4 regions of the Nonomuraea sp. NPDC049504 genome follow, and region 1 is predicted to be linked to each of the others. Evidence: riboswitches for the same ligand, from Rfam matches in the RefSeq annotation. Region 1 holds a riboswitch; each other region holds the start of a gene.
What was found. Region 1 has a riboswitch for cyclic di-AMP ahead of AB0K28_RS35615 (GH25 family lysozyme). Riboswitches for the same ligand answer to the same signal wherever they lie in the genome.

Region 1 (7,565 bases):
GCCCGTTCGTGCAGCTCGTCGGCGCGCGGGATGCGCACGGGCATGCCCATCAGCTCGTCCTGCTCGCGCCCGCAGGCGTCGAGGCAGGGCTGGTTGGCCGCCACGATCGTCATGTCCCCTGCCATGACCAGGCACGGGTTCGGGACGGCCGCGAGCAGGGCGGCGTGGTCGTGTCTCATCGGGTTCCTCCCCAGGCGCTGAGCGAGCCTGTCACCAGCTAGGACAGCGCAGCCCTCCGGTCTGTGACCGAAAGGGGGCGGCTTTACCGACCCGAGGGCTTAGGGGGAGACGGCGGGGGGAGGATGCGGTGGATCGAGGGGGAGGCGTGTCATGAAGGTCGTGGTGGTCGGCGGGACCGGCCTGATCGGATCGAAGCTGGTGACCAGGCTGTCGCGCGACGGCCACGAGGCGGTGGCGGCCTCGCCGCGCACCGGGGTGAACACGCTCACCGGCGAGGGTCTCGCCGAAGCGCTGGAGGGGGCGCAGGTGGTGGTCGACGTGTCGAACGCGCCGTCGTTCGAACCGGCCGCCGTCCTGGAGTTCTTCGAGACCTCCACCGGCAACCTGCTGGCCGCCGAGTCTGAGGCGGGGGTCGGGCACCATGTCGCGTTGTCCATCGTGGGCACCGAACGCATGCCGGATAACGGATATTTCCGGGCGAAGGTCGCGCAGGAGCGGCTGATCGAGAAGTCGGGGATCCCGTACTCGCTGGTGCACGCGACCCAGTTCTTCGAGTTCGTGAAGGGCATCGCGGACGAGGCCGCCGACGGGGGAGTGGTGCGCATCGCGCCGGTGCTGTTCCAGCCGATCGCCGGGGACGACGTGGCGGCGGCGCTGTGCGAGGTCGCGGAGGGTACGCCGCTCAACGGCCGGCTGGAGGTCGCCGGGCCGGAACGGGTCAGGATGGACGAGTTCGTCCGGCAGGCGCTGGCGGGGCTCGGTGACCCCCGTGAGGTGGTCACCGACCCGCACGCGCGTTACTTCGGGAGCGAGCTCGGCGAGCACTCGCTCGTGCCGCTGGGGGAGGCGCGGCTCGGCGAGGCTCGCTACGGCGACTGGGCCGCCGCCCGGTAGCACGCCCGAGACGTCAGACGGACTGGCGGCCCAGGGCGCGGAGCTGGTCGGGCGTCAGAGCCGAGACGTTCTGGTCGATGGGGACGTCCGTGTACTGGTGGATCGCCCACGACTTCCAGTCGGCCGGCGGCGTGATCGCGCCCTTGGCCCGGCTGTAGTGGGCGACCCAGAGCGGGTACTGCGCCAGGCCGTGGCCGTAGGTGTCGGCGAAGTTCCAGCCGCTGTAGAAGAGCGGCTTGGTGCCGGTCTGGTTCTCCACGTACGACAGCCACGCCTTGGCCCAGGTGTTGACCTCGGCGACGGACTTGCCGTCGGTCGTCTCCAGGTCGAGGACCAGCAGGTCACCGGCCTTGGCGGGCTGGGCGTTCACCGCGGCCAGGAAGTGGTTGGCGTCGGCGATGGGGTCGTCGGCGGGGTGGCCGTAGTGGTAGGCGCCGCGCACGATGCCCTTCTCGCCGAGCTCCCGCCAGTGCCTGGCGAAGGAGGAGTCGACGAAGTCGGTCCCCTCGGTGGCCTTGATGATGCCGAACTGCGCCGAGCTGGAGCTCCAGTCGTACAGCGGCTCGTAGTGGGAGATGTCCAGGCCGTAGGTCAGGGCGGAGCTGTGCTGGGCCGCCTCGTGCGGGGCGACCTGGTCGGTGGTGGAGGCGTGTGCGGTGCCGGTGACGGCGGTGACGGCGGCGAGTACGGCTCCGCCGAGCGCCAGTCCGAGGCGCTTGCGGTTCTCGGCAAGCTTGGCCATGCGGATGTTGACTCCTTGCTTCCATGCCGCCTACCGGGTTAGCTGACGGGTTCGGGACTGGAAGTGCCCTACGGACGCGCATGAGCGGGCGTCCGATTCACCCCGGAAAGTGGGTCCCCGGTTCCGCGGGACGCGGATTCGGCGGCCGTACGCCGGAGGCGGCGTACGGTCCGGTCAAAGATGCGAGGTCACGCGCTGCGGTGGTCCCTCGACCCGCAAAAAGTACATAATTCGCAAAAGTATCTGCAAGTACTCCAAAGGGACTTTCACTCCGCTGGCCTGGTAAGCGGTTCGAAATCCCCGTGTACGTCGCGGATTCGGAAATGGGTAAAGTTTTCCGGCACTCACTCCAGACGGAGCGTGCTGGCCGTCCTCGAGAGGGTCTCCGGCGGCGGCGCGGCGCCGTACGACGGCACGAGCTCGCGCAACGCCGGCCGCCAGCCGTCCACCCGGCCGGGGAAGGCACGTCCGAGCACGTCCAGCATGATCGCCACGGACGCCGACGCCCCGGGTGAGGCCCCGAGCAGGGCGGCGAGCCCGCCGTGGGCCGACGTCACCACCTCGGTGCCGAACCCGGCGATCGACCCGCGCCCGTTCACCGGCTTGACCACCTGCACCCGCTGGCCCGCGGTGATCGGCTCCCAGTCCTCCGCCCGCGCCTCGGGGACGAACCTGCGCAGCGCCCGCAGCCGGTCGCCGCGCGTCTGCACGAGCTGCTCGACCAGGTAGCGCAGCAGGGCCGGCTCGGCGCGGGCGGCGCCGAGCAGCGTCATGACGTTGCCGGGCGTGACGGATCCCGGCAGGTCGGTGAGCCTGCCGCGTTTGAGGAAGCGCGGCGAGAACGCGGCGAAGGGCCCGAACATCAGGTACGTCCGCCCGTCCACGACCCGGGTGTCGAGATGCGGCACCGACAGGGCGGGCGCGCCCGGCTCGGCGTGGCTGTAGACCTTGGCGCGGTGCCCGGCCACCAGTTCGGCCCGGTCCGTACGCAGGAACCGCCCGCTGATCGGAAACCCCCCGTACGCCCGCGTCTCCGCCACCCCGGCGCTCTGCAGCAGCGGCAGCGTACCCCCGCCCGCCCCCAGGAACACGAACGACCCGCGCACCCCGTAGTCGCGGGCACCCGCCAGGTCGCACACGCGCAACCGCCACGACCTGCGGTCACGGGAGAGCCCGCGCACCTCGTGCCCGGTCCGCACCTCGACGCCGTCACGTTCGAGCGCGGCGAACAGCCGCCGGGTCAGCACGCCGTAGTCGACGTCGGTGCCGCCGCGAGAACGGCACAGCGCCACCTGCTCACCGGCGGGCCGACCGGCGAACATGAGCGGCAGCAGCTCCGCCATCACCGCCCGGTCGCGGATGAATTCGAGCCCTTCGAACAGCGGATGATCGCGCAGCGCCGCATGCCGCAGCCGCAGGTGCTCGACCCCGGCCGCGCCCCGGGCGAAGGAGAGGTGTGGCACCGGCCGGATGAACCCCGCAGGATCGCCCAGCGTGCCCTCCTCGACCAGGCTCGCCCACAGCTGCCGGGAGAGCTGGAACTGCTCGTTGATCGCGATGGCCCCGCCCACGTCGATCGAGCCGTCGCCGGTGAGCGGTGTGTAGTTGAACTCGCACAGTCCCGCGTGCCCGGTGCCGGCGTTGTTCCAGGCCGACGAGCTCTCCAGGCCGGGGCCGTCGAGCCGCTCCAGGACGAGCACCGACCAGTCCGGCTGCACGCGGCGCAGCAGCACGCCCAGGGTGGCGCTCATGATGCCACCGCCGACCAGGACCACGTCGTAGCCCATCCCGGCTCACCTCCAACTCATATGACATGTTCGCTACTTGTATAACAGCGGCCGCGCGGCGTGCGGGATCCGGAGTAGCGTGGATCTTCCAGCGCCCGTACGGCACAGGAGGTGATCACGATGCACCCGGTCTAGCGACGGCCCCATCCGGGGGCGTCACGGAGCCGAGAGGTGACCGTATGAGCAAGACCGACAAGACCCGTCCCTGGTGGGTGAAGATGGCCGAGGCGCCGATGGTGCACTGCCGGCCCGTTCACGACCACCGCGACGGCGTCTGCACCCTTCCCGGCCGCGTCGACCGCGAGAGCGCGTCGCTCAACCGGCGCATGAGCGGCTGCTACTGGCAGGCCACCGACACGTTCCTGTTCGGTGAAGGCGCCCTCAGCGGAGGCCGGGAGTGGACCGGCTACTGCCGTGAGGCGCGCCGCCGCGAGCGGCGTGCGGCCCGGCGCGAGCTGCGCGACCACCGCGCTGACGACTGAGCCGGCGACTGACAGCGCCCCGGGAGGCGTCCGCCTCCCGGCGCATCAATGGGACACTCCACGCATTACCGGTTGAACCATCGTGGAGGTGGGCGTATGTACGCGAAGTCCCTGGGAGTGAACGGCGCCGAGCTGCGCCCCCTGGAGCCCTGGCGGGCGGAGGAGTTCCTGGCCCACATCGACAGGGGGCGAGAGTTCATCGGGCGCTTCGTGGGGCTGGCCGACGTGGTGACCGACCTGCCGTCGAGCCGCGCGTTCCTGCAGCGCTACGCCGACGCGACCGCCGCCGACACCGCGCGGATCCACGGCATCTGGCTGGACGGCACGCTGTCCGGCGGAGTCATGCTGCGCACGATGAACGTCGAGCAGGGCGAGGCCGAGGTGGGCTGCTGGCTGGAGCCCGCGGCGGCCGGCAAGGGGCTGGTGACCAGGGCGGCCGGGATCCTCATCGACTGGGCCGTGGACGAGCGCGGCATCCACCGCGTGGAGTGGGTCGTCGCCTCGGGCAACGCGGCCAGCATCGCCGTGGCCAGGCGGCTCGGGATGACCAAGGAGGGCGTGCTGAGGGAGAGCTACAAGCATCGCGGCGAGCGGCTGGACGTGGAGATCTGGTCGGTGCTGGCGCCGGAGTGGCGCAAGGCGCGAGAAAACGGATAGTCCTTCGATTCGGATAGTCAATCCGCTTTCTGCTACGGTTCAGAGAGAGGACGGAAGGCGCACGCCTGCCCGAGTCCGTCTCTTCCTGCTGTCCGTGAAAGGAAAGCGACCATGCGCATCTTCATCACCGGCGCCAGCGGCTACTTCGGCGGTGTGCTCACCGAGCACCTCATCTCCGCAGGTCACACCGTCGAAGCCCTCGCCCGCTCCGACCGGGCCGCCGCCCGCGTCGCCGAGCTGGGCGCCACCCCCGTGGCGGGCGGCCTGGCCGACACCGCCGTCCTGCACGAGGCCGCCGCCCGCAACGACGCCGTCGTGCACGCCGCCGTCGACTACGGCGACCCGGCCATGCAGGACGTCGAGCAGCCCGCGCTCGACGCGCTGCTGACCGGCCTCGCCGACGGCCGCCCCTTCGTCTACACCAGCACCGGCCTGGTCTACCCCGACACCAAGGGCCGGCCGGTCACCGAGGACGAGGAGGTCAGCGAGCAGACCGCCAGGCAGCCGCACAAGTACCTCGGCGAGCGCCGCGTCCTCGCCGCCACGAACCTCGCCGCCACCGTCATCAGGGCCGGTCTCATCTACGGCCGCGGCGGCAGCGCCATGCTCCAGGGCCTGATCGCCGGAGCCCGCGCGCAGGGCGTCGCCACCTACGTCGGGGACGGCCGCAACATCTGGTCCACCGTCCACGTGGACGACCTGGCCGCCCTCTACGCCGCCGTCCTCACCGGGGGAGAGGGTGGCGGCATGGGTGGCGGCATCGTCAACGCCGCCACCCGCACCGGCATGGCCTTCCGCGAGATGGTCGAGGCGGTCGCCACCCTCACCGGCACGCACACCGCCTCGCTGTCCCTCGACCAGGCCACGCAGCTCTTCGGCGACCTGGCGCACATGCTCGCCGGCTCGACGCCCCTCGACCCCTCGCGGGCCGAGAGGCTGTACGGCTGGAAGCCCGCCGGCCCGTCCCTGGTCGAGGACGTCACCCGGGGCAGCTACGCCGCCGCCTGACACGGCGATCGGCGCGCCGCTCAACGCGCGGCCGAGGTCTGGGCGCGGTGGGCCTCGGCGCCCGTCCGCCGGGCCGGACCCTTGACCCACATGTAGGTGCCGGGGCGGGCCCGCTCCCAGCGCAGCGAGGCGACCGTGAACCGGCAGATCTGCTCCTTCACGAACGCCGCCGTCCGGCCGCTCAGGATCCGGTCCTTCGGCGAGTCGTCACCGTTGACGAGCTGGACGAGACCGTCGCGCCGCCCCAGGCTGATGCACTGCAGCAGGTAGCGGAACCGGAACGGCTGGGGGGTCCGCCCGGCCGCCCGCGCGTTGATCACGTCGGCGGCGTGCGCGGCGATCGGCATCCCCGCGGCGCACGACATCCGGTTCGTGCTGCCCCGCACCTGCACGGCCGCCGCGTCGCCCACGGCGTACACGCCGGGGTGCGACACCGAGGTCAGCGTCTCGTCCACCACGATCCTGCCGCGCTCGTCCACGGCCAGCCCGGACTCGGCGGCCAGCGGCGACACCGTGAACGACCCGGCCCACACCACGACGTCCGCCGTGATGACGCCCTGGTCCGTACGCACCCCGTCAGGCCCGACGCCGGTCACGCGGGTCCACTCGTGCGTGCGCACGCCCAGCCGGTCGAACGTACGGGCCAGGTGCCGGCGGCCCTTGTCCGACAGGCCCTCGCCCACCGCGCCGCCGGTGGCCAGCGCCACCCGCCATGCCGGGTACGACTCGGCCAGCTCGGCGGCCATCTCCACGCCGGTCAGCCCACCGCCGACCACCACCAGGTCGCCACCGCCGGCGTCCAGCCTCGCCCGCAGGTCGCCGGCGGTCTCGGCGGTGTAGGCGTGCTCGGCCACCCCGGGGGCGGTGGTGTCGGTGCGGCTGCCCAGGGCGTACACGAGCGTGTCGTACGGGAAGCCCCGCCCGTCCTCGGTGCGCACCTGCTTGGCGTCCAGATCGATGCCGCCGACCCTGGCCCGCACGGTCGTGATGCCGGTGCCCTTGGTCAGCTCGCCCAGCGGCACCGTCACCTCGGGCCGGCCCGCCGCCAGCTCGTGCAGCCTGATCCGCTGGGTGAAGTGCGACTCGGCGCTGATGAGGGTGATGCGCTGCTTCCTGTCCAGCCGCAGCGCCGCCGTCAGGCCCGCGTAACCCGCGCCGATCACCACGATGTTCTTGGGGGCGTTCTTCCCGGCGTTCTTCTTGGCGTCCATGTCGTGTCCTTTCTCAGAACCTTCTGCGACACAGACGAGCGGGCGGCCGGAAACGTGATGGTGATTCAGGTCACACTCGGGTGAGCTTCTCCGGATTGCGTACGACGTCGACCTCCGTGATGCGCCCGTCCTCGGCGACGGCGAAGGCCACCACGGTGTCCACGGTGCCGTCCGCGGCCCGCACCACCGCCCCGAACGCGCCGTTGACCTCGGCGAACTCCACGTCCATCCCCTGCATCCAGCGCTCCATCGTGCCCCGCACCAGGCGGGCCACCCGGTCCGCGCCCGACACGGGCTGCATCGCCGCGGACACCACGCCGCCGCCGTCGGAGCGCCACACCACCTCCGGATCGAGCACCGCGACCAGCCCCGACAGGTCGCCGTTCAGCGCCGCCGCGGTGAACGCCTCCACCGCCTTGCGATGCGTCGAGCGGTCCGTCGTGCGGCGGGGACCGTGCTCGCGCACCCGGGCGCGGGCCCGCGACGCCAGCCGCCGTACCGCCTCGTCGCTGCGCCCCAGCACGTCCGCGATCTCCGCGAACGGCACGCTGAACGCGTCATGCAGCACGAACGCCACCCGCTCCGCCGCCGTCAGCCGCTCCAG
Region 2 (7,565 bases), on a different contig from region 1:
GGTACGGGCCGCCGCCCACCAGCAGCAGCACCGCGTCCGGCACCGAGCGCAGCACCTGCGGCCAGGCGGCGATGAGCCGGTCCTGGCCCTTGCGCGGCACCAGCCGCGACACGCACACCACCACGGGCCGCTCCCCGAGGCCCAGCCGGGCCCTGACCGGCGCGCCCGCCCCGGGCTGGAACTGCTCGGCGTCCACGCCGGGCGCGAGCCTGACGAGCTTGCCCGGCGGGATGACGGGGGCCAGCCTGGCGCGGGTGTAGTCCCCCAGGTACGTCACCACGTCCGCGTGCCCGCCGATCCTGCGCAGCACCGAGCGGAAGCCCGGCGCGCTCGCCCACGACGCCTCGTGGCCGTGGGTGAGCATCACCACCCGCTCGGCGCCCGCCCCGCGCAGCCGCGGGGCGAGCAGGCCGAGCGGCGCCGCCGCCCCGAACACCACGGTCCGCACGCCGTGCGCGGCCACCAGCCCGGCCGCCGTGCGCGCGACGGCCGGGACAGGCAGCATGAGCCGGGTGGGGTGCCGCACGACGCGGAACGGCTGGCGCCGGTCGAACTCGGCGCTGCCCGGCCAGGCGGGGGCGTAGACCGTCACGCCTGGCGTGCGCAGCGCGAGCCCGTGCACGAACGACTGGATCCCGCCCGTGCGGGGCGGGAAGTCGTTCGTGACGAAGAGCACGGCGGAAGGTGTCACGGGATGGGCACGCCGTTCAGCCGGGCCCATGTGCGGGCCATGGCGATGCGCTCGGGACTTGACGGATGGGAGGCATAGAGCACATATTCCACCGCATTTGGCGTCAAGTCGGAAATGTTGGTTGTTGCCAGGCGTTTTTGCATGGCGATGAACGTGGCCGGATCCCGCGTCAGGTCCAGCGCGTGCACGTCGGCCCTGGCCTCGATGTGCCGGCTGATCAGGTTCTGGGCCGGGCCCAGCAGGAACCCGCCGATCGTCATCAGCCCAAGCAGCGCGCCGACCGCCCGCGGATCGGTGATCGAGGTGACCTTCGTCCGCCGCCGCAGCGGGTCGAACACCAGGTAGAGCAGGATCGCGCCGAACGCAGAGCCGAGCGCGCCGATGAGCGTGCCGTGCAGGACGTCGTCGTACTTGGCGTGGCCCAGCTCGTGCGCCACGACCAGCTCCACCTCGCGCTGCGGGGCCCGCAGCAGCGTGTCGTAGACGACGATGCGGCGGGTCGCGCCGAAGCCCGACACGTACGCGTTGAGCGCCGTCGTCCTGCGTGAGGCGTCGGCCACCAGCACGTCCTCCACCGGCACGCCGTCGCGCGCGGCCAGGTCGAGCAGGTTCGTCCGCAGCGCGCCCTGCTGCATGGGGGTGAACTCGTTGAACAGCGGCTCGAACACCACCGGGTAGACGAACGAGGCCGCCACCGTGAACGCGAACGCCCCCAGCGCCGCCGGGATCCACCAGCGCCGCACGTGGCGGGCCAGCGCGACCAGGACCAGCAGCATGAGGCTGAGCAGGACCGTCTCCACGCCCAGGTTCTTCAGCCGGTCCGCCGTCCAGCCGGCCCAGTCCTGGGTGGACAGGCCGTACTCGCGCAAGATCGTCTCGAACCACATGCCGAGCGGCCACCTGAGCGCCTCGACGATCGCGGTGATCACCACGGTGCCGATGATCACCCGCAGCCACCACGGGCCCTTCAGCACGCCCAGCACCTTCGCCCCGAACGGGGTCGCCACCAGCAGGCCGGCGAAGATGAGGGTGAGCGCGAGCGAGAGATAGCTCGGCAGGCTCGTCGCCGCGTCGAACGCCTCTCCCCTGGCGATCTGGGCGGCGGTGAAGTCGCGCGCCGGGTCGGGCGGGCCGCCCGTCAGGACGTGCCACGGCGTGGTGAACGCGGCCACGGCGAGGATCACGATGCCCAGCAGCGCCAGCGCCACGCCCGCCTGACGGCGCAGCGCCGGCGTGGTCACCCCCCGCTCGTCCATCCCCGCACCCTTCCCCCCGCCCCCGGCGCCCGCAGCGCCCGCGCCATCCGGCCCGCCGCCCCGGTCCTGTCCGCGCTCCTCACCGCCGCCCCCGGCGCCCGCGCCATCCGGCCCGCCGCTTCGGCCCTCCCTGCGCTCCTCACCGCCGTTCCCGGCGGCCCCGCCGTCCGGCCCGCCGCTGCGGGCCTTGCCCTCGTTCGGCCCGCTGTTCGCCGGATCGCTCGCGGCTGGTTCCGTGGCCGGTGAGCTCGGGGCGCCCACCGCTGTCAGGGCGCCCTCCGCTTCTCGGGTCTCCTCCTCCGGGGCGTGGTTCGTCTCCCGGTCGTCCGGGTCTTGTCGTTCGCTCATCTGCCTCCCCTTCATACGAGCTGATCCCGCACGTACGCGCGCCACCGCGCGGTCAGCGTCGCGACGGAGAGCCCGAGCGCGGCGAGCGCCCGATCGGCCCCGTCCACGCGGGCCGCACGGTAGAGCCTCACCAGGGTCCCCTCACCGAACCGGTCAGCGAGGAAGCGACACGCCAGCCACGCCTCCTGGTACGCCCGCGCGAGCCCGGCCGGGTCACCCCCGTCCGCCGCGAAAGCCGCAGGTCCGGGCAGAACGGTCGGGAGGCGCCCGGCGCGCACCTCGGCGGCCAGCTCGGCGGCGGCCGTCGCCACGGGCAGTCCGGCGTCGCGGTAGGCGACGTAGTCGGCGAAACCCTCGTACAGCCAGACGGGCAGATTGTCGGTGCCGGCGACGACGTGGGTGAGCTCGTGGGCGAGGACGACGTCCCTGCCGACGGGGTTGAGGGTGGCGAACGCCTCGGGGACGACGATCACCCGCGCGCCGTCGGCCACCGCCGCGAGCCCGTCCACCCCGCCCACCCGGGCCAGGCGCGCGGCCTCACGGGCGCCGGCCGGGACGACGATCAGGGGGCGTACGGAGCGGGCGAGCACCGCCGACACCCTCCGGCCCGCCGTATCGGCCCTGCGCGCCAGCTCGTCGAGCCCCGCGGCGTCGTGGCCCACGACCGTGGACCACCGGCCGCGGCGTACGACGTGGAGCCCCGGCCACAGGTCGCGCGCCTGCGCAGGCAGGACGGGCGCGTCAGGCAGCGGAGCGGCGGCCGAGACGGCGAGGAGCACCAGCCCGGTCACCGCGGCTCGTCGGCTCACCTGCTCGGACACAGTGCCCGATCGTATGCGCTGCCTTGCGGGTCAAGGGTCGGGAACGCGAGAGCCCCCGTACGCACCCCACGAGTCGAAGCTCGGGAACGCGAGAGCCCCGTCCGGATCGGGGAGGATCCGGACGGGGCTTCTTCACACGCCGGGACGGACGGCGCCGACGAAGGACGACCTTCGCCATCCGCTCAGCTTGTCGATGCGTACCCGTTCACCTGTCCGCGGTGAATGGATCATCTTGCCCTTGCCGACGTACATGCCCACATGGCCGAGCCCGTTGAAGAACATCAGGTCACCTGGCTTGAGATGGCGCCAGGAGACCTTCTTCCTCGTGCGGGCGAACTGGCTGTTCGTCACGCGCGGGAGTTTGACGCCGGCCTTCTTCCAGGCGAACTGGACGAGGCCTGAGCAGTCAAACGAACCAGGTCCTGTGCCCCCGTAACGGTACGGGTCACCGATCTGCTTCTTGGCCACGGCGACGGCCTTGCCGGCCCTCGCCTTCTGCCGGGCGGCTTTGGCGGCCTTCTTACGGGCCTTCGCCGACGCCGTGGTGCGGGCGGTGGTCGCCGCCTTCACCGTCGTGCCGGCCGCCGCACTGGTCTCGCGGGTCGTCGCCGCCTGAGCTGCCGGAGCATGGAGGACCATACCTCCGGCCGTCACGGTCATCGTGAGTGCGACACCACTCAGGGCAAGGCGGGACAGGCGGGGGTTCTGCAGGGAGTTAGACAGGATTTCTCCTTGTGTCTTCCACGAACGCCTACCGGGTTAGCTGACGGATTCGGGCGTGGAAGTCGCCCTACGGCGCGATGGGCGCGCCGATTCACCCCTGATCCCTTGGGGAACGTGGGATCGCTGGGTCCCCGGCTCCGTGCCTCCTGGCTGCACGGATTCGGCAGGTCGGCACCCCGATCAGAAGTGCGATGGGGATATCAGGGCCGACCGGCGGATTTTTGTCTGTCTCACATCGGGAGGGACCGATGCCGGTTCGCGGCGACATGGCTTGTTCACCGCGACGACGCCAGAAGCTACGCCGAAGGGTCAAGAATCTGCAAAGCGTGAATGGCCCTGTAAAGATCGGATAGCGGGATTTGTCAGACTTGAAACCCCTGCTGGAACCCCAGGTCTTGTGACCAAAATGTGACCTCACTCACACTTGCTTTCCCGGGCTTTTGTCAGGTCCCAGCAGTCACATGAGTCACAGCAGTCACAAACGCGAACACCCTTCTCGCCCCCGCTGGCCGGCCGGACGCGAGGGACGCTCACCCCGAAAAATCCACCCTTTGTACGACTCGCCCTAGTAGTGACCGATCAGGAGGTCACGCCCGTCGAAGGCACGCCGATCAAGGACCTTGGCAACTATCGATCTTCGTAGATGAGCTGCGACATGGATCACAGCCGAGCGGCCACCGCTTGCGCAGAGTGCTGATGCTGAACGCGACCGCGATGAGGGGCGTGCGGAACGGCGAGCGCCAGGAGCCGACGCCAGGCCGGAACCCCCGCTGTCACGCAGTAAGCCCCGGCGGCCGGATCGCCCGGAGCCGGAAGCTGGATGCCGGGGGCCGGGGGCCAGGAGCCGGATGGCCGGCTACGGGCGGATGGCGCCGACGAGGTTGCGGCCGTAGGCGGAGAGTTTGACGACCTTGACGACGTCGCCGGTCTGCGGCGCGTGGACGATCTGCCCGTTGCCCGCATAAATGCTGACGTGTCCCAGGCCCTCGGAGAAGATGAGGTCGCCGGGCTGCAGCGCGTCCAGGGAGACCCGCCGGCTCTGGCCCCAGGCCCACTGCTGCCACGTCGTCCGGGGCAGCGAGACCCCGGCGGCCCGCCAGGCCGCCTGCGTGAGCCCCGAGCAGTCGTACCCGCCGGGCCCGGTGCCGCCGAACACGTACGGCTTGCCGACCTGCGCGTACGCGAACCGCAGCACCGAGGCCGCGCTCCCCGACGCCGGCCCGGTGTACTTGATGCCGGTGCTGTTGGGGTTGCCCGGGTTGTACGCCCCCAGCTTCTTCAGCAGCTTCTTCTGCTGCGCGACCAGCTTGAGGATCTCCGAGCGTTCCTTCTGTACGGCGTCGCGTTCCTTGTCGGCGGCCTTGAGCGCCTTCTGCGCCTTGTCCCGCTCGATCTTCAGCCCCCGGTTCTCCCGGTCGAAGGCGGCGAGCTTCTGCAGGCGTTCCTGGGAGAGCTGCCCGGCCACGGCGAGCCCGGACAGGCGGCCCTGGGGGTCGTTCGAGCCGAAGATGCCGGGCCATGAGGTGATGTCCTCGCCCAGCTTGTAGCTGTCGACGGCCATGCCGGCCACCTGGGCGCGCAGGTCGGCGACGGTGGCCAGCTTGCGCTTGTAGCTCGTGTCGAGCGAGGAGTAGGTGCCCTTGGCCTTCTTGTAGCGCTCGGTGGCGGTGTTGTACCGGTCGACGACCTTGTCCGCCTTGTCGTTGAGCTTCTCCAGTTTGGCCTTCGCCTGGGCCAGCGTGGGCTGGGGATCAGCGAGAGCCGCTCCCATCGGAGTCAGCATCAGTCCGAACGCGAGACCCGCGGCCATCGGCACCCGGCCAAACCTCACTGTATCGCCCTCCCCAGGATTTACATCTGGGGCGAAATAGTACAGAAGTGGCGGGTGAGCTAGTGCTAAACCTACCAATTCGTAACTTAGGCGCGACTCAGTCGGCGCAGCAGCAAACCAGACGGAACGGGTCTGGCTCCCATCCGGCGTACGGACTCGGCCACCTCGCGGTCGGACGAGACGACGGCGATGGCCCGGCCCGGCGGCTCGGCGCGGACGAGCTGGCGGATCAGGTCGTCGGCGATCTCCCCCGGCGCGCTGAACAGCACCCGCACCCCCCGCGGCGCCACCACCTGCACCGGCGCGTTGAGCTCCGCCCCGTCGAAGACCACCGTCACCTCGACGCGGGTCTGGGCGACGAGGCCGCCGAGCCCGTTCATGAGGCGGGTGCGCTGGTCGGCGAGGGTGAGCGTGCCGTAGCCGGTCTTGGTGACGTTGTAGCCGTCGATGATGAGGTGCACCTGCGGCAGCGCGAGGAGCTGGTCGAGCAGCTGCGGGTCGTCGTCGGCCAGCGCGCGGGCGGGCACGCCGCGGACGTTGGGGCGCTCGCCGGTGACCGCCGCGACCGAGTCGGCGGGCCGGCTGATCGTGGTCGGCAGCGCCAGCTCCCGGCGCAGCCCGGCGGAGGCGTCCTGGAGGGCGTCGAGCAGCACGCGGATGCGGGCGTCCTCGATGCTCCTTCCCTCGCGGGCGGCCCGGCGCGAGGCTTCGAGCTGCTTCTCCACGTCGGCGAGGCGCTCGCGCAGCCGCCGCAGCTCGGCCTCGGCGCCGCTGCCCGCGTGGGAGGCGGCGGTCCTGGCCTCCTCGGCGGCGTGCTCCATCTCCTCGGCCCGCCGCACCGCCGCTTTGGCCCGCTCGCGGGCGTCGTGGAGCTTGCGGCGCAGGTCGGAGTTCTCCGCGCGGGCCGCCTTGAGCTGCTCGCGCAGCCGGTCGGCCTCCTCCTTGGCGGCGGTCTTCTGGGCGGCGAGCTGCTCGCGCAGGCGGGCGACCGCCTCCTCGCGCTCGGAGCCCTCCGCCGCCACGGCCGAACGTTCGAGGTCGGCTCGGGCGGTTTCGATCATTTCCGCCCAACCCGGCGGCCGGGTCAGATAGGCTGCCGCCGCCACCAGCACGGGATCGGCCGCCGGTGGCACGTTGCCCTCGGCCAGTGCGGAGACCAGCTCGGGCCAGCCCGCGGCGACGGACTCGGCGACCAGCTCGCGGAACTTCTTGTCGTTCTCGAGCTGCGCCGCGATGGGCGCGCCGCCGAGTTTGGCGCGTTTGCGGGGGTCGAATTTGGCGATGCCGCGCAGGGGTGGCGGGATCGTCGCGGTCGGCACCGTGCCGAGGACCTGCGACGCCAGATCGACGACGTTGAGCCGCACCTGCTCGGGAAGCGGGCGAGACAGGCCTTCACCCGCTGAACTCATCCCACTTGTCCCTTCGTGACATGCCCTTTCAGACAAGGGTACGGCTGTTGCGTACCTGACCGTAACGGCCACCCGCTTGTGGACAAGCGCTTGCTAGGCGGTATACGACTGTCGCAGGACTCGTCTCCCCCCGGGAGGTCCACCGTGGCCGAGCAGCTTCGTACGTCCACCCGCGACCTGGCCGAACTGCGGGAACGCGCCACCGCCTGGCTCCGTGCCAAGGTCGGCGCGAGCGCGTCGGTGTCGGAGATGTCCAGGCCTGCGGAGAACGGGCTGTCCAGCGAGACCCTGTTCTTCTCCGCCACCTGGGACGGCCGCTCCACCCGCTGCGTGGCCCGCCTGGCACCTGCGCAGGAGGCCGTTCCCGTCTTCCCCTCCTACGATCTGCGCACGCAGTTCGAGCTGATGCGCCTGGCCAGGGAAAAAGCTGGGATCCCAGCGCCGAGGGCCCTCTGGTTCGAGCCCGACCCGGCGCCGCTGGGCACG
Region 3 (7,565 bases), on a different contig from region 1:
GTGGGCTACTGCATGCAGGCCGACGCCTACCCCGGGCTGCGGCCCGAGGGCGTCGCGCTCGACCCGCGCTACTTCAAGCGCCGCCGCCTGGAGGCCCTCGGCCTGGCCGAACCGCCCCCCGCGGCGGCCCGGCCAGGCACGCTCACCCGCATCCGCAGGAAGATCAGGTCAGCGCTCTGAGGTAGCGGCGCACGCGGCGCTTGGCGCGGTACCCCACCCGCAGCATCTTGGGCGGCACCTCCACGCGGAGCCTCGCCCTGCGCCGCGCCGCCGCGTGCTCGGGCCCGTCGAGCAGCGACCGCGCGGGCGTGTCTGGCCCCGCCTCCACGAGAGCGGCCAGCCGCCCGGCCCAGTCGTCGCGCTCGGCGGGGTGGAAGTAGTTGGCGGCGCACCAGGCGGGCGAGGCCGTACGGAAGCCGCCTTCGGCCAGCTCGTCCAGCGTGCCCAGCAGGTCGCTGCCCTCGAACACCAGGTTGATCATCTCGGCGCTGACCCCGAAGTCGCGCAGCACCAGCGACGGCACCCCCATCGCGATGGCCTCCAGCGCCGCCGTCGAGCTGACCGTGACGAACCCGGCCGCCCGCTCCAGCTGCTCCCGCATCGACCCGGCCGCGAACGTCAGCCGCCCCGGCTCCCCCATCTCGCGCCACAACCGCTGGTACGGCAGCCGCTCGTTGTGCGTCTGCCGCTCGCCGTCGAGGGCGCGCAGCTTGACCACGACCTCCAGGTCAGGCCGGTCGGCCGAAAGCGCGGCCAGCGACAGCAGGATCCGCTCGCGCTGCCGCCGCTCGCGCGGCACCTTGGCCTGGGTGGCGAACACCACCCGGTCGCCGCCGCCGGCGCCCCGCTGGGGCCGCAGGAACGGCAGCCTGGCCAGGCCCACCGCGCCACCGCCGCCGAGCCGGCCGGCGATCGCGGTGAACTCGGCCACCTCGCGCTCGCTGTGCACGACGAACAGGTCGCAGCCGCTGCGGAACGTCCACGCCTTCTCCGTGGCGGGCACGGAGATGCCGGGCAGCCCGGAGACGAAGACGGGCCGGGGCCGCAGGCCGTCGAGCACCTCGGCGACCAGCACGTCCACCACCGGGCCCGTACAGGCCACCAGGATCGCGTCGGGCCCGGTGCGCTCGGCCAGCCGCCGCAGCGACCGCGCCGACAGCACCGGCGGCACCGGCGGCACGGCCCGCTCCCCCACGGCGGCGGCGATCTGCTCGGGCGAGGGCGCGATCGGCGTGCGCACCACGACCAGGTCGGTCACGCAGCCGGGAGGCAGGTCGTCGAGCAGGCAGGCCGCCCATTTCAGATACGAGTCGGAGTCGGCGACGGCCAGCACTCTCACCCGGGAACTCCTGTCAAATGCGAGCGCAGGGCGGGCGCCGCCCTGCTGGTCCACCAGTCATCGGGTACGTCCACGGGCTCGACGGCGACGCCGCGCGGGCCGAGCAGCACGCGCAGCGACGTGATCGCGGTCGAGGGCAGGCTGAGCACGCGCTGGCCCGCGTCGAGGCCGCGCAGCGTCAGCTCGGCCGGCACGCCGCCGTCGTGGACGGTGATGCCGGGACGCTCCCGGATCAGCGCGACGTCCACGGGGTCCTCGCGGCGGTGCGGGTAGTAGGCGAGCGGCTCGCGCGCGGCCAGGTCGGTCAGCCAGCGCAGGTAGTGGTCGCGGCGGACGAGGCCGTTGCGGACGAGCGAGGTGCCGAGCACGACCGTACGCTCGGCGGGGCCCTCGGAGCTGGGCGGCTGCGCGCGCAGCCAGGCGAAGTCGTGGCGGACGAGCTGCACGCCGGCTTCCCGTACGGCTTCGGCGAGCCGGTCGTCCACGGGCAGGGCGGTGAAGACCGACACCTCGCTCAGCCGCAGCCGCAGCGCGGCGGCCAGGCCGAGCACGGCACGCAGCCGTCCCCCCTCGGCGCGGGCCCGCAGCAGCGGCCGGTACGGCCCGGCGGCCAGCAGTTCGAGCAGCCGCAGCGTGGCCAGCCCGTCGTCCACCACGACGACGCGTCCCGGCCTGGACAGCAGCCAGCGCAGCTGCACCCGTCCCGAGAAGGCGTCGCCCACCGCCAGCGCGCGGCGCGGCATGCGCTCACGCGGCTCGGCCAGCTCCAGCCCGCCGGGCAGCGCCATCGAGCGCAGCTCGCGCCGGGTGGCCTTGAGCGGGCGCAGGCCGGCGCGCGGCACGACGGCCGTGGCCGGGCCGAGGAGCCCGGCTTGGTGGGCCTCGACGGCGCACAGCATCTGGAGCGGTGACTCCACCCAGGCCGACGCCTGTTCGACCACTCCTGCCCTCCCGGGTGATGGGCCGTTCACGACCGCTTCAAGCTAGCCCGCCCGGCTTAAGCCGCCAGGAACGCGGCGTGAACAATGGAGGGTATGAACTCGCTCATGCTCAACACGGACGGCGTGCAGATCCCGCAGCTCGGTTATGGCGTCTGGCAGGTACCTGCCGAGGAGGCCGAGCAGGCGGTCACGACCGCGTTCAAGGCCGGCTACCGGCACATCGACACGGCCGCCGCCTACGGCAACGAGGAGGGCGTGGGCCGCGCGGTGCGCAACAGCGGGCTGCCGAGGGAGAAGGTGTTCGTCACGACCAAGCTGGCCAACGGCGAGCACGCCCGCGCCGAGGCCGCCTTCGACGAGTCGCTGGCCCGGCTCGGCCTCGACTACGTCGACCTCTATCTCATCCACTGGCCGATGCCGGGGCAGGACAAGTACCTGCAGGCGTGGAGGGCCATGGAGAAGATCTACCGGGACGGCCGGGCCAAGGCCATCGGCGTCTCGAACTTCACCGTCGAGACGCTCACCAGGCTCATGGACGAGGCCGACATCGTCCCCGCCATCAACCAGATCGAGCTCCACCCCTACTTCCAGCAGCGGCAGATGCGCGAGTTCCACGAGGCCAACGGCATCCTCACCGAGGCGTGGAGCCCGCTGGGGCAGGGCAGGGGGCTGCTCGACGACCCGGCGCTGCGGGTGCTGGCCGACAAGCACTGCAAGACGCCGGCGCAGATCGTGCTGCGCTGGCACCTGCAGCTCGGGAACGTGGTGATCCCGAAGTCGGTGACGCCGGCGCGGATCGCCGAGAACATCGACGTCTTCGACTTCATCCTGGACGCCGAGGACCTGGCGGCCATCGGGGCGCTCAGCCGGGGGCAGCGGCTCGGGCCCGACCCCGACTCGTTCGAGTGACGGATGTGACAAAACGACATTCCTGATATTTCCGGCACCACCGACATAAGCCCATATTTGCCTTCCGTATACGATCGCCGGCGTGCGAGATTTCACTTGGGGAATAGCCGCCACCGGCGGCATCGCCCGTACCGTGGGTGCGGCGATCGTGGCGGAGCCCGGCATGCGGGTGGCCGCCGTGGGAAGCAGGAATCTGGCCAGGGCGCAGACCCTGGCGTCGGATTTGGGCGCCGAGTCGGCGTACGGGTCCTATGAGGAGCTGTGCGCCGACCCGGCGGTGGACGCGATCTACGTCGCCACCCCGCACGCCCAGCACCTGCAGGTCGCCGCCGCCGCCATCGCGGCGGGCAAGGCGGTGCTGTGCGAGAAGCCGCTGGCCGCGACCGTGGACGACGCGGAGAAGATGGTGCGGCTGGCCCGTGAGGCCGGGGTCTTCCTGATGGAGGCCATGTGGATGCGGTTCAACCCGCTCATCAGGCGCATCAAGGAAGATCCCCGCTTCGGGGAGATCCGGTCGGTCCAGGCGAGCTTCGGCTTCGCCCATCCGTACGACCCGGCGCACCGCCTGTGGGCTCCGGAGCTGGGCGGCGGCGCGCTGCTCGACCTCGGGATCTACCCGTTCGGGCTGGCCCAGCTCATCCTGGGCATGCCCACCGGCCTGCACGTCACCGGCTCCCTGGCCCCGAACGGCGTTGACGCGGAGGCGGCCGGCGTCTTGCGTTACCCCGGCGGGCGGCACGCTCTCGTGGCCACCTCATTGCTCGGGAATTACCCGAACGGGGCCAGTGTTGTAGGTACGCAGATGCGGGCGGACATCCAGGCACCGTTCTGGGCACCGCAGCGGATCGTCCTCTCCGGGCCGGCGATGGAGCCGGAAGAGCACGTGCTCGACCCGGCCGACAACGGTTACGCCGGAGAGCTCCGCGAAGTCCGCGCCGCCGCGGCCGAAGGCAGGACCGAATCCTCGATCATGCCGCTTGACGAATCCCTTGCCATGATGGGGCTTCTGGCCGAGGCGCGCAGTCAGCTCGGCTGACTTTACTTTTATGGATTTGTAATCCTCTTGCCTCATGTATTACCTTATGGGACATCTTGAGGCATACGTCCGGTTTGTCCGGCTATGTCAGACCATCGCACGACACATCACAGGATCGTCCTGTGACCGCTGAATCCGCCACGCGCGGAACCGGGGACCCATGTCCTTTGGGGTGAATCGGCACTTCGGTGCCGTAGGGCAGCTTCCACGCCCGAACCCGTCAGCTAACCCGGTAAGCGGCATGGAAGCAAGGAGTAACCCCCTCGATGGCCAAGCATCGTCTTACCGCTGTCTCGAAGAGCACCATCGCCCGCGCCGTCCTCGGCGCCGGCGTCCTGGCCTCGGCCTTCGGCGTCCCCGCCGCGGCCCACGCCGACACCTCCACCGCCGTCGCCGCGGCCACCGCCGCGAAGCACCCGGCCACCGCGCTCGCCGCCCACAAGGCGGCCGAGCGTGACGAAACCAAGATCACCGCCACCGCCGACCAGGTCCTGGCCGTCGCCAGGGCGCAGGTGGGCGTCTCCGAGAACGCCAGCGGCGGCGGGACCAAGTTCCAGCAGTGGTACGCCAACTCCCAGCGTGCCGCCGAAACCGTCGCCCGTGACGGCGGCAGCCGCGCCGCCTACCTGAACGCCGCCTGGTGCTCGATGTTCGTCTCCTGGGTCGGCGAGCAGACCGGCGCCCGCCCGCAGGTCGGCTGGGACGCCTGGACCGTCGCCCACGCCAAGTGGTTCGCCGCCAACCAGCGCTTCGGCCACGAGGCCAAGCCGGGTGCCGTGGTGTTCTTCTCCTGGAAGGGCGGCAAGTCCCTGAGCGACATCCAGCACGTGGGCTTCGTCGTCAAGGACAACCACGACGGCACCATCTCCACCATCGAAGGCAACACCGGCAACGGCAAGGTCGAAGAGCGGGTCCGGCCGAAGTCGCAGGTCGTCGGCTACGGCTACCCCGAGTACGCCGGCTGACCTTCCCTCACGTCCCTCTTCCTGACAGCGGAACGCGCGCCCCTTCCCGGGGCGCGCGTTCGTCATGTCAGGAGATCGGCGTACGGCCCCGGGATCTGGCTGAGCCGGTCGTGGGTGCCGCACTGCACGATCCGGCCTTCGCCGAGGACGACGATCAGGTCCGCCATCCGCACGGTGGGGAAGCGGTGGGTGATCAGCAACGTGACGGCTCCCGGATGGCCCTTGGCCGCCTCGGCGTAGCGCGCGAAGACCGCGCTCTCGGCCGGTGCGTCCAGCGCGGCGGTCGGCTCGTCCAGCACCAGCAGCAACGGCTCCGTCCGCATCGACCCGCGAGCCAGGGCCAGCCGCTGCCACTGCCCGCCGGAGAGCCGTACACCGTGCTCGAACGTCTCCCCCAGCTCGGTCTCCAGTCCCTGAGGCAGCCCGGCGACCACCTGGCCGGCGTCGGCTCGTTCCAGCGCCCCCGCCACGGCCGCGGGGTCGCGCAGCTTGGGGAGATCCCCCACGCCGACCGTCTCGCCGGCCGTGAGCTCGAAGCGGACGTGATCCTGGAAGACCGCGCCGACCCTGGCCTGCCACGCGTCCTGCGCGAGGTCTCCGAGCGGACGGCCGTCCACCAGGATCGTGCCACGCGACGGCCGATGCAGCCCGCACAGCAGCTTCACCAGCGTCCCGGGACGGTAACCCGGTTCCGCCCAGCCGGTCAATTGCGGAAAGTTGTAAGGCGCCTTACCATTTGGCGATGATCCACGGTGAGCGGCCGTCGTACGACGAGATGGTGTCGATGCTGGGGGTGCCCTTCGCGGTCGAGGACGCCCGCGCCCGCTGGGGCAGGCTCGTGGAGGAGGCCAAGGACGGCAGGACCATCATGATCACCCGCGAGCGCTGGGAGTGGGCGGCCCTCGTGCCGCTCTCCAGGGTGGGCGGGGTGCTCACCGGCCTGCCGCTCGTGGGGCTGTCGACCGCGCGGTCCAAGCTGGGCGACCTCGTACGCCAGGTCGCCGACCCGTACGGCGAGCCCGTGCTGCTCGGCCGGCACCGCAAGCCGGTCGCCGGGCTGGTGGGCGCGCACGTCCTGCTCGGCAAGGACGCCCAGCAGGACCGCTCGGCCACCGCCGACGCCCTGCTGGTCGGCGGCCACACGATCACGCTGGCCCACGACCCGGCCGAGGGCCTCGTCCTGGCCGTCGCCCGTGACAGGGAGGGCAAAGAGGTCTCCGCCGGCGCCGGCCGCAACGCCCGCGAAGCCCTCCACGCCCTCACCACCCCACTGACCTGGCCGCAGACCTGACGTCCGGCGCCGCGAAGAAAAGTCGCGGGGCGTGTCGATCCGGGACGCAGCCGCTCGACGCGTTGCCGAGAACGTTCGAAGAGACCCGAGGAGAACCGATGAAATTCATGATCGTGGGCAAGGCGAGCGCCGAGACCGAGGCGGGGGCGGTGCCCAGCCAGGAACTCGTGGACGGCATGCGCGCCTACAACGAGTCCCTGACCAAGGCGGGCGTGCTGCTGGCGGCCGAGGGCCTCTATCCCAGCTCGCACGGCGCCCAGATCTCCTACAGCGACGGCAAGGCGACCGTCATTGACGGGCCGTTCACCGAGGCCAAGGAGCTGATCGCGGGCTTCTGGCTGATCCAGGTCAAGTCGCGCGAGGAGGCCGTCGAATGGGCGCTGCGCGTGCCGGTGCCGCCGGGCAACGACGGGGTCGGCCTGGAGGTGTGGCAGGTGTTCGACGGCTCCGACACGCCCGAGGGGACGATGTCGCCGGAACAGCAGGCATACGACGAGGCCCTGCGCGAGCGCCTGCTGGGAGACGAGCCTCGCCCTTGATCCGGGTTGCGCGGCCGTGGGGCTGACTGGTCTCATGGGCCGGTGGCGGGTTCTGACGTCCAGCGGACGATCGAGGCGGTCTGGCGGATCGAGGCGGCGCGGCTCATCGCCGGGCTCGCCGGGCTCGTCCGCGACGTCGGGCTGGCCGAGGAGCTGGCTCAGGACGCCCTGGTGGCGGCGCTTGAGCAGTGGCCGGAGTCGGGGGTGCCGCGCAACCCGGGCGCGTGGCTGATGACGGTGTCCAAGCGCCGCGCCATCGACCTCATCCGCAGGAACGAACGCCTCCAGCGCAACCTCGCCGAGCTGGGCCGTCGCATCGACCTCACCGAGGAGGCGCCGGAGCCGGACGAGATCGAGGACGACCTGCTGCGGCTGGTGTTCACGGCCTGCCATCCGGCGCTGTCGATGGAGGCGCGGGTGGCGCTGACGCTGCGCGTGCTCGGCGGCCTGACCACCGATGAGATCGCGCGGGCGTTCCTGGTGCCGGAGCCGACGGCGGCGCAGCGCATCGTCCGCGCCAAGCGCACGCTCGCCGCGAAGAAGAT
Region 4 (7,565 bases), on a different contig from region 1:
TCGGCGCCTCCACCCACGAGGCCCAGGAGAAGGCCGGCACCCAGGTCGCGCGCAGCGTGAAGCTGGCCCTCGCGGGCGAGTTCGTGCCCGACGCGGTCAACGTCCAGGGCGGCGCCGTGGCCGAGGACGTCAAGCCGGGCCTGCCGCTGGCCGAGAAGCTGGGCCGGGTCTTCACCGCGCTGGCCGGCGAGGTGGCCACCAAGCTCGACGTCGAGGTGCGCGGCGAGATCGCCGCCCAGGACGTGCGGGTGATCGAGCTGGCCGCGCTCAAGGGCGTCTTCGCCGACGTGGTCGAGGAGCAGGTCACCTACGTCAACGCGCCGCTGCTGGCCAAGGACCGCGGCATCGCGGTCGAGCTGGTCACCAGCTCCGAGAGCCCCGACTGGCGCAACCTGGTGACCGTGCGCGGCGTGCTGGCCGACGGCCGCACGGTCTCGGTGTCGGGCACGCTGTCCGGGCCGCGCCAGATCACCAAGATCGTCGAGGTCAACGGCTTCGAGATGGAGATCGAGCCGACGGCCCACCTGTGCTTCTACACCTACACCGACCGCCCCGGCGTCGTCGGCGTGGTCGGCCGGCTGCTCGGCGAGCACGGCATCAACATCGCCTCGATGCAGGTGGCCCGTGACGTCAAGGGCGGCAAGGCGCTCATCGCGCTGACCGTCGACTCGGCGATCCCGGCCGAGGTGGTCGAGCAGATCGGCGCCGAGATCGGCGCCGAGAGCGGCCGCTCGGTCGACCTGGAGGACTGACCCTCTGACCTGCGCAGGGCCGTCACCCGTTCGGGTGGCGGCCCTTTTGCGTCTCAGGATGCGAGATAGTAGGACATCCAAGCACTGTCCTCGGGTACTGTAGCCGGTGATGCGCCAGGTTCTCGTACTCATTACCTGCCGCGGCGGGGCCTGTTAGGGCAGGTCGACGACCCGCCGCGGTGCGCGGCGTATACGTCGGCCGTCAAGTCCCTTCGTCCGGTCCGTGACCCGGACCACGAGATTCAGGCCCGGTCGGGCTCGCGACCGGAGTCCGGCTTCCCCCCTTTCTCAGGAACACGTCCGCGAAGCGAGATGAGCCACATGTACGAGATGTATGCCTACAACCGTGCCGAGGACCAAGAGGACGAGGCGGCCGAGGCCGTCCAGATGGCCCTCGACCGGCGTGACAACGGCGGAGCCCCCCAGAGCAGGTGAGCCCAGAACGGCCCCGCGCTCGTTCGCACGGGGCCGCTCGTCCGGGTGGTGCAAGGTCAGAGGGTCGCGGTCAGCATCGACGGAGCGGGGTCATCGCGCCGTTTCTGCAGCTCGCGCCACTGACGGACGCCCTCGCGGTCGGGCCTGACCGCTCCGACGAACGCCTGCCGGCGCCAGTCGGAGAGCTTCTCCTCCTTCACCACGTCGCCCGAGTGCGGCGCGTGCACCATGTAGCCGGGCTTGGAGATCATGCCCACGTGACCGAGTCCGCTGAAGAAGACCAGGTCACCGGGCTTGAGATGGTTCCAGCTGATTTTCCGGGAGAACGCGTTGTACTGCTCGGCGGCGGTGCGCGGCAGGTGGATCCCCGCCTTCTGGTACGCCCTGAGCATGAGCCCGGAGCAGTCGTACCCGCTGCGGCTCGTGCCGCCCCACACGTACGGGATGCCGCGCTGGTGCATCGCGAACCTGAGGGCGGTCTTCCAGGCCGGCTTGGGCGCGCGCTGCTGCTGGATGCGCTTGACCTCGGGGCCGGTCAGAGTGATCGAGCCGGCCGCGTTCGTACCGGAGCCGGATTTCGTGCCGGGGCCGGATTTCGTGCCGGGGCCGGATTTCGTGCCGGGGCCGGATTTCGTGCCGGGGCCGGATTTCGTGCCGGGGCCGGATTTCGTGTCGGGGTCGGAGTTCGTGTCGGGGGAGTGACGGCTTTCACCGGGGCCGGCGGGCGTCGGCGCGGCGGAGGCCGGAGGGGGGCACACGATGAGCCCGGCGGCGACACCCGCCAGGGCGATGGCAATGCGAGACAGGGGTCTGTCCTTCCATGCGGCCGGCCGGGTTAGCTGACGGGCTCGGGCCTGGAAGACAGCCCTACGGCGAAGCCGATTCGCCCCTGGGGGAGAGGTGGGTCCCCGGCTCCACGCACCTGCTGCGTGGATTAGGCCTGACGGACTCTAACGAATCGGTCAAAAGGTCGCAATGCATGCAAAATCGGACGTCCGGAAAATGAGATGATGTGTTCGTCAGTCGAGACGAGCCGGTAAGCTACCGCCCATGGAGTCGCGTAACATCCGCCTGGCTGTCATCCCCGGTGACGGCATCGGCACCGAGGTCGTCGCAGAAGGGCTCAAGGTCCTGGATGCCGTGGGCACCAAGATCGAGCCCACCCACTACGACCTGGGCGCCGCGCGCTATCACCGCACCGGCGAGACGTTGCCCGACTCGGTGCTCCACGAGCTGCGCGGCTACGACGCCATCCTGCTCGGCGCCGTCGGAGACCCCAGCGTGCCGCCCGGCGTCCTGGAGCGCGACCTGCTGCTGCGGCTGCGGTTCGAGTTCGACCACTACGTCAACCTGCGCCCGGTCAAGCTGTTCCCCGGCGTGCGCACCCCGCTGGCCGACACCCCGCCCGAGAAGATCGACATGATCGTCGTCCGCGAGGGCACCGAGGGCCTCTACGCCGGCACCGGCGGCGCCATGCGGCGCGGCACCCCGCACGAGATCGCCACGCAGGAGTCGCTCAACACCGCACACGGCGTCGAGCGCGTGGTCCGCTACGCCTTCGAGAAAGCTCAGTCGCGCCCGCGCAAGAAGCTCACGCTCGTCCACAAGACGAACGTCCTCACCTTCGCGGGCGACCTGTGGCAGCGCACCGTCAACCGGGTCGCCGCCGACTACCCCGAGATCGCCGTCGACTACTCCCACATCGACGCGGCCTCGATGTTCTTCGTCACCCAGCCCGAGCGCTTCGACGTGGTGGTCACCGACAACCTCTTCGGCGACATCATCACCGACCTCGGCGCCGCCATCGCGGGCGGCATCGGCCTGGCCGCCAGCGGCAACATCAACCCCGACGGCGCCGCGCCCAGCATGTTCGAGCCGGTCCACGGCAGCGCGCCCGACATCGCGGGCCAGGGCAAGGCCGACCCGACCGCGACCATCCTCTCCGTCGCCATGCTCCTCGACCACCTCGGCCTGAGCGCCGAGGCGGCCAGGGTGGAGCAGGCCGTCGCCGACGACATCGCGGCGCGCGTCGCGGGGTCCGCCCCGCGCGGCACGCAGCAGATCGGCGACGACATCACCGCGCGAGTATCCGGCTAGGACCGCCTAGCCCGATCACGAGCGCCCGGCGGCCCTGAGGGGACTGCCGGGCGCTTTTTCGTGTCCCTGTACGGAGAAATGGGGGCTATATCCCCCATTGACCCCTTGCCATCCCATATAGCGAGACAATAGGAAGTACGGACTGCCTCCCGGCGCGGCCGCCTCTCGCGGCCGTCGCAGAAACCGCAGACAGCGGGCAGCTTCCGGTAGGTTTCGGTAGATCGCAGAGAGAAGGACCGACGTCATGACCATCGCTCAGAAGCTCAGCTTCGACGTGCAGCTCTCCGACCATGCTCGCACCGCGGCCGAGCGGGAGCAGGTACTGGCGAACCCGGGGTGGGGGCAGGTCTTCACCGACCACATGGTCTCGATCGACTTCACCGAGGGTAAGGGCTGGCACGACGCGCGCCTCGAGGCGTACGGGCCGCTCGTTCTCGACCCGGCCACCGCGGTCTTCCACTACGCCCAGGAGCTGTTCGAGGGGCTGAAGGCGTACCGGCAGGCCAACGGCTCGATCGTGATGTTCCGCCCGTACGCCAACGCCACCCGCTTCAACCGCTCGGCCCAGCGCATGGCGATGCCCGAGCTGCCCGAGGAGACGTTCGTCGAGTCGCTGGACCTGCTCGTCAGCACCGACAAGGAGTGGGTGCCCACCGCCGAGGGGCACAGCCTCTACCTGCGGCCCTTCATGATCGCCACGCAGCCGGCGCTCGGGGTCAACTACCCGTCGAAGACGTACCGGTACATGGTGATCGCCTCCCCGGCGGCCTCCTACTTCACCGGCGGCATCAAGCCCGTCTCCGTCTGGCTGTCCACCGAGTACACGCGGGCCGCGCCCGGCGGCACCGGGTTCGCCAAGTGCGGCGGCAACTACGCCGCGGCCTTCGTCGCGCAGCGGCAGGCCGTCGAGAACGGCTGCGACCAGGTCGTCTGGCTCGACGCGCACGAGCACCGCTACGTCGAGGAGATGGGCGGGATGAACCTGTTCTTCGTCATCGGCGGCAAGCTCGTCACCCCCGCGCTCACCGGCACGCTGCTGCCCGGCATCACCCGCGACTCGATCCTGGAGCTGGCCGGCGACCTCGGCCTGGAGACCGAGGAGCGGCTGGTCAGCGTGGAGGAGTGGCAGGCCGGCTGCGAGAGCGGCGAGCTGACCGAGGTGTTCGCGTGCGGCACCGCGGCCGTGGTGACGCCGGTCGGCACGGTCAAGGGCGCCGACCGCTCATGGACGATCGGCGACGGCACGCCCGGCCCGATCACCATGCGGGTGCGCGAGGAACTGGTCGGCATCCAGTACGGCGCCCGCCCCGACACCCACAACTGGGTCCACAAGATCGCCTGACGCCCGCATCCCAGGGGGCGCGGGGCCGCCTGAGCCCGCCCCGGCCCCCGTGCCCGCTCAGGTGTCGAGGTTGGCCAGGTAGGCGGCGTTGCCGCGCTCGCCGGCCACCGCGCCGGGCGGCACCAGCGCCTCGAGCCGCCGTACCGTCTCCTCGTCGAGGGTGACGTCGGCGGCCGCGGCGTTGGCCCGCGTGTTCTCGGCCCGGCGCGTCCCCGGGATCGGCACGGCGCCGCGGTGCACGAGCCAGGCCAGCGCGAGCTGCGCCACCGGCAGCCCCACCTCGCCGGCCAGGCCCGCCACGGCGTCGGCCAGCTCCACGTTGCGGTCCAGGTTGCCCTCCTGGAAGCGCGGGTTGCCCCGGCGCCAGTCGCCCTCCTCCAGCGACCCCCTGCCCCTGATCGTGCCGCCGAGCAGGCCGCGCCCGAGCGGGCTGTAGGCCACGAACCCGACGCCCAGCTCGTCGCAGGCCGGGCGCACGTCCTGCTCGGGGTAGCGGTGGAACAGCGAGTACTCGGTCTGCAGGGCGGTCACCGGGTGGACCGCGCAGGCCCGCCGCAGCGTCGCCGCCGACACCTCCGACAGGCCGACATACCGGATGTCCCCGGCCTGGACCAGCTCGGCCAGCGCGCCCATCGTCTCCTCGACGGGCGTCGTGGGGTCGAGCCTGTGCAGGTAGTAGAGGTCCACCCGGTCCGTACGCAGGCGGTCGAGGCTGGCCTCCAGAGCCCTGCGGACGTACTCGGGCCGGCCCATGCCCGGCACCAGCCTGCCCTGATCGTCGGAGTTCCCGCCGAACTTCGTGGCCAGCACCACCTCGTCCCTGTGGCCCCGCAGCACCCGCCCGATCAGGGTCTCGCTGTGCCCGGCGCCGTAGATGTCGGCGGTGTCGACGAACGTGACGCCCGCGTCCAGCGCCGCCAGGAGCGCCTGCGTCGCCTCCGGTTCGCTCACGTCGCCGTACACCCTGGGCGCCAGCGTCATCGCGCCGAACCCCAGGGCCGAGACCGTCGGGCCCTCGCGACCCAGTGTCACGTATCGCATGGCTGATCCCCCTTCATCCCCCGCAGACGAACCTGCCCGGCGCGCCGGGGCCGTACGCGCGTGATGGCCGTTGTCCGCGCTTCCGATAGGGTCTGCGCGATCGACAAAGGTGAGAGTGGGCTCATGAAGAAGCGGTTGATGGCGGTCGTGGCGGCCTTCGCGGCGATCACCGTACTCGGGGTGCTGGCGTTCTCCCAGCCCGGCGCGTCGTCCGACGGGGTGCAGCTGAGCAGGCAGGCGGACGGGTCGATGATCCTGGCCGACCTGGGCAGCGACGCTCCGGTGCTCGACGTGTTCGAGGACTTCGACTGTCCGGTGTGCAAGGACATGCACACCAAGGTCGATGCGACGATCCAGCGCCTGGCCAAGGAGGGCAAGGTGAAGGTCGTCTTCCACACCGTCACGATCTTCCGGGACGAGCCCATGCGCTCCAACTCCGTCCGCGCCGCCGCGGCCGCGCGCTGCGTACCGGAGGAGAACTGGCTGGCCTTCAGGGACGCCGTGTACGCCATGCAGCCCGCCCCGCACGGCGTGGCCTCGGGCTTCACGGTCGAGGAGCTGTCGGCGGCGGCCAGGAAGGCCGGCGCGTCGGTGGACGACTGCGTGAAGTCGCAGACGTACGCGGAGGCGCACCTGGCGCAGACGGCCAGGGTCCCGCTGGAGGGCACGCCGACCGTGCTGCTCGACGGCCAGATGCTGGGCGGCGAGGTGTTCGACGCCGCCGCGATCGAGCGCCTGATCACCGGAGGCATCGGCGTCCAGGTGTGACCGCCCCCACCGTGCCGTGTCCCAGGGAGTGAGACCGGTGTGCCAGATGGTGAATCCGTGTGGCAGACTGGGCGGCACCATGTTCTACGGTCTGCTCATTATCGGCAGGCGCGCTGGCTGATACCGGGACACCGCCAGCGCGCAGACCTCTCACGTCCGTGAGGGGTCTTTTTGTTTTCCCGGGTTTTCCCGAGAACGTCCTTCGCAGAGAAGCTTCCGCAGAGAAGAGAGACTCATGGCCGACGACCGCTTCCACGTCTACGACACGACGCTACGCGACGGCGCGCAACAGGAGGGGCTCAACCTCACCGTCGCCGACAAGCTCGCCGTCGCTCGTCACCTGGACGGCCTGGGCGTCGGCTTCATCGAGGGGGGCTGGCCCGGCGCCAACCCCAAGGACACCGAGTTCTTCAGGCTGGCCCGAACAGAGCTCGACCTGAAGCACGCGCAACTCGCCGCGTTCGGCGCGACCCGCCGGGCAGGTGTGCAGGCCGCCGACGACCCCCTGGTGGCCGCCTTGCGCGAATCCGGCGCGCCGGTCGTGACCCTTGTCGCCAAGAGTCACGACCGGCACGTGGAGCTGGCTCTCCGCACGACGCTCCAGGAGAACCTCGCGATGATCCGCGACACGGTCTCCCACCTGCGTGCGGAGGGCCAGCGCGTCTTCCTCGACGCCGAGCACTTCTTCGACGGCTACCGGTCCAACCCGGCGTACGCGCTGGAGGTCGTCAGGACCGCCGCCGAGGCGGGGGCCGACGTCATCGCCCTGTGCGACACCAACGGCGGCATGCTGCCCGACGAGCTGGCCGAGATCGTCCAGGAGGCCGTCCGTACGAGCGCCCGCGTCGGCATCCACTGCCACGACGACACCGGCTGCGCCGTCGCCAACACCCTGGCCGCGGTCAAGGCCGGCGCCACCCATGTGCAGGGCTGCGCCAACGGCTACGGCGAGCGCTCGGGCAACGCCAACCTCTTCACCGTCGTCGCCAACCTCCAGCTCAAGCGCGGCTTCGACCTCGTGCCCGAGCAGTCGCTGGCCGACATGACGCGCATCGCGCACGCGATCACCGAGGTCACCAACGTCACCCCCAACTCCCACGCCCCCTACGTCGGCGCCTCCGCCTTCGCCC

Region 2: it holds a riboswitch for cyclic di-AMP, as region 1 does, so the genes downstream of both, AB0K28_RS24315 (C40 family peptidase) here and AB0K28_RS35615 (GH25 family lysozyme) in region 1, are expected to answer to the same signal.
Region 3: it holds a riboswitch for cyclic di-AMP, as region 1 does, so the genes downstream of both, AB0K28_RS08410 (CHAP domain-containing protein) here and AB0K28_RS35615 (GH25 family lysozyme) in region 1, are expected to answer to the same signal.
Region 4: it holds a riboswitch for cyclic di-AMP, as region 1 does, so the genes downstream of both, AB0K28_RS29500 (NlpC/P60 family protein) here and AB0K28_RS35615 (GH25 family lysozyme) in region 1, are expected to answer to the same signal.

What each region holds. Positions count from the first base shown of each region.
Region 1 covers NZ_JBFAPT010000022.1:172,318-179,882, forward strand. The annotation lists gene AB0K28_RS35605 (HAMP domain-containing sensor histidine kinase) at 1-179, opposite strand, end outside; gene AB0K28_RS35610 (SDR family oxidoreductase) at 331-1,074, shown strand; gene AB0K28_RS35615 (GH25 family lysozyme) at 1,088-1,816, opposite strand; cyclic di-AMP (ydaO/yuaA leader) riboswitch at 1,829-1,970, opposite strand; gene mqo (malate dehydrogenase (quinone)) at 2,161-3,603, opposite strand; gene AB0K28_RS35625 (hypothetical protein) at 3,783-4,085, shown strand; gene AB0K28_RS35630 (GNAT family protein) at 4,182-4,742, shown strand; gene AB0K28_RS35635 (NAD-dependent epimerase/dehydratase family protein) at 4,854-5,750, shown strand; gene AB0K28_RS35640 (FAD-dependent oxidoreductase) at 5,771-6,961, opposite strand; gene sigJ (RNA polymerase sigma factor SigJ) at 7,032-7,565, opposite strand, start outside.
Region 2 covers NZ_JBFAPT010000013.1:16,836-24,400, forward strand. The annotation lists gene AB0K28_RS24300 (glycosyltransferase family 4 protein) at 1-676, opposite strand, end outside; gene AB0K28_RS24305 (M48 family metallopeptidase) at 688-2,295, opposite strand; gene AB0K28_RS24310 (hypothetical protein) at 2,307-3,116, opposite strand; gene AB0K28_RS24315 (C40 family peptidase) at 3,249-3,776, opposite strand; cyclic di-AMP (ydaO/yuaA leader) riboswitch at 3,850-4,015, opposite strand; gene AB0K28_RS24320 (NlpC/P60 family protein) at 4,696-5,610, opposite strand; gene AB0K28_RS24325 (NYN domain-containing protein) at 5,757-7,079, opposite strand; gene AB0K28_RS24330 (phosphotransferase family protein) at 7,224-7,565, shown strand, end outside.
Region 3 covers NZ_JBFAPT010000003.1:419,822-427,386, reverse strand. The annotation lists gene AB0K28_RS08435 (polysialyltransferase family glycosyltransferase) at 1-180, shown strand, start outside; gene AB0K28_RS08430 (DUF6716 putative glycosyltransferase) at 164-1,339, opposite strand; gene AB0K28_RS08425 (hypothetical protein) at 1,336-2,280, opposite strand; gene AB0K28_RS08420 (aldo/keto reductase) at 2,374-3,189, shown strand; gene AB0K28_RS08415 (Gfo/Idh/MocA family oxidoreductase) at 3,272-4,225, shown strand; cyclic di-AMP (ydaO/yuaA leader) riboswitch at 4,343-4,479, shown strand; gene AB0K28_RS08410 (CHAP domain-containing protein) at 4,492-5,190, shown strand; gene AB0K28_RS08405 (ABC transporter ATP-binding protein) at 5,253-5,897, opposite strand; gene AB0K28_RS08400 (hypothetical protein) at 5,933-6,481, shown strand; gene AB0K28_RS08395 (YciI family protein) at 6,580-7,020, shown strand; gene AB0K28_RS08390 (RNA polymerase sigma factor) at 7,063-7,565, shown strand, end outside.
Region 4 covers NZ_JBFAPT010000017.1:12,378-19,942, reverse strand. The annotation lists gene serA (phosphoglycerate dehydrogenase) at 1-752, shown strand, start outside; gene AB0K28_RS29500 (NlpC/P60 family protein) at 1,244-1,945, opposite strand; cyclic di-AMP (ydaO/yuaA leader) riboswitch at 1,997-2,138, opposite strand; gene AB0K28_RS29495 (3-isopropylmalate dehydrogenase) at 2,238-3,284, shown strand; gene AB0K28_RS29490 (branched-chain amino acid aminotransferase) at 3,529-4,626, shown strand; gene AB0K28_RS29485 (aldo/keto reductase) at 4,684-5,667, opposite strand; gene AB0K28_RS29480 (thioredoxin domain-containing protein) at 5,791-6,435, shown strand; gene cimA (citramalate synthase) at 6,671-7,565, shown strand, end outside.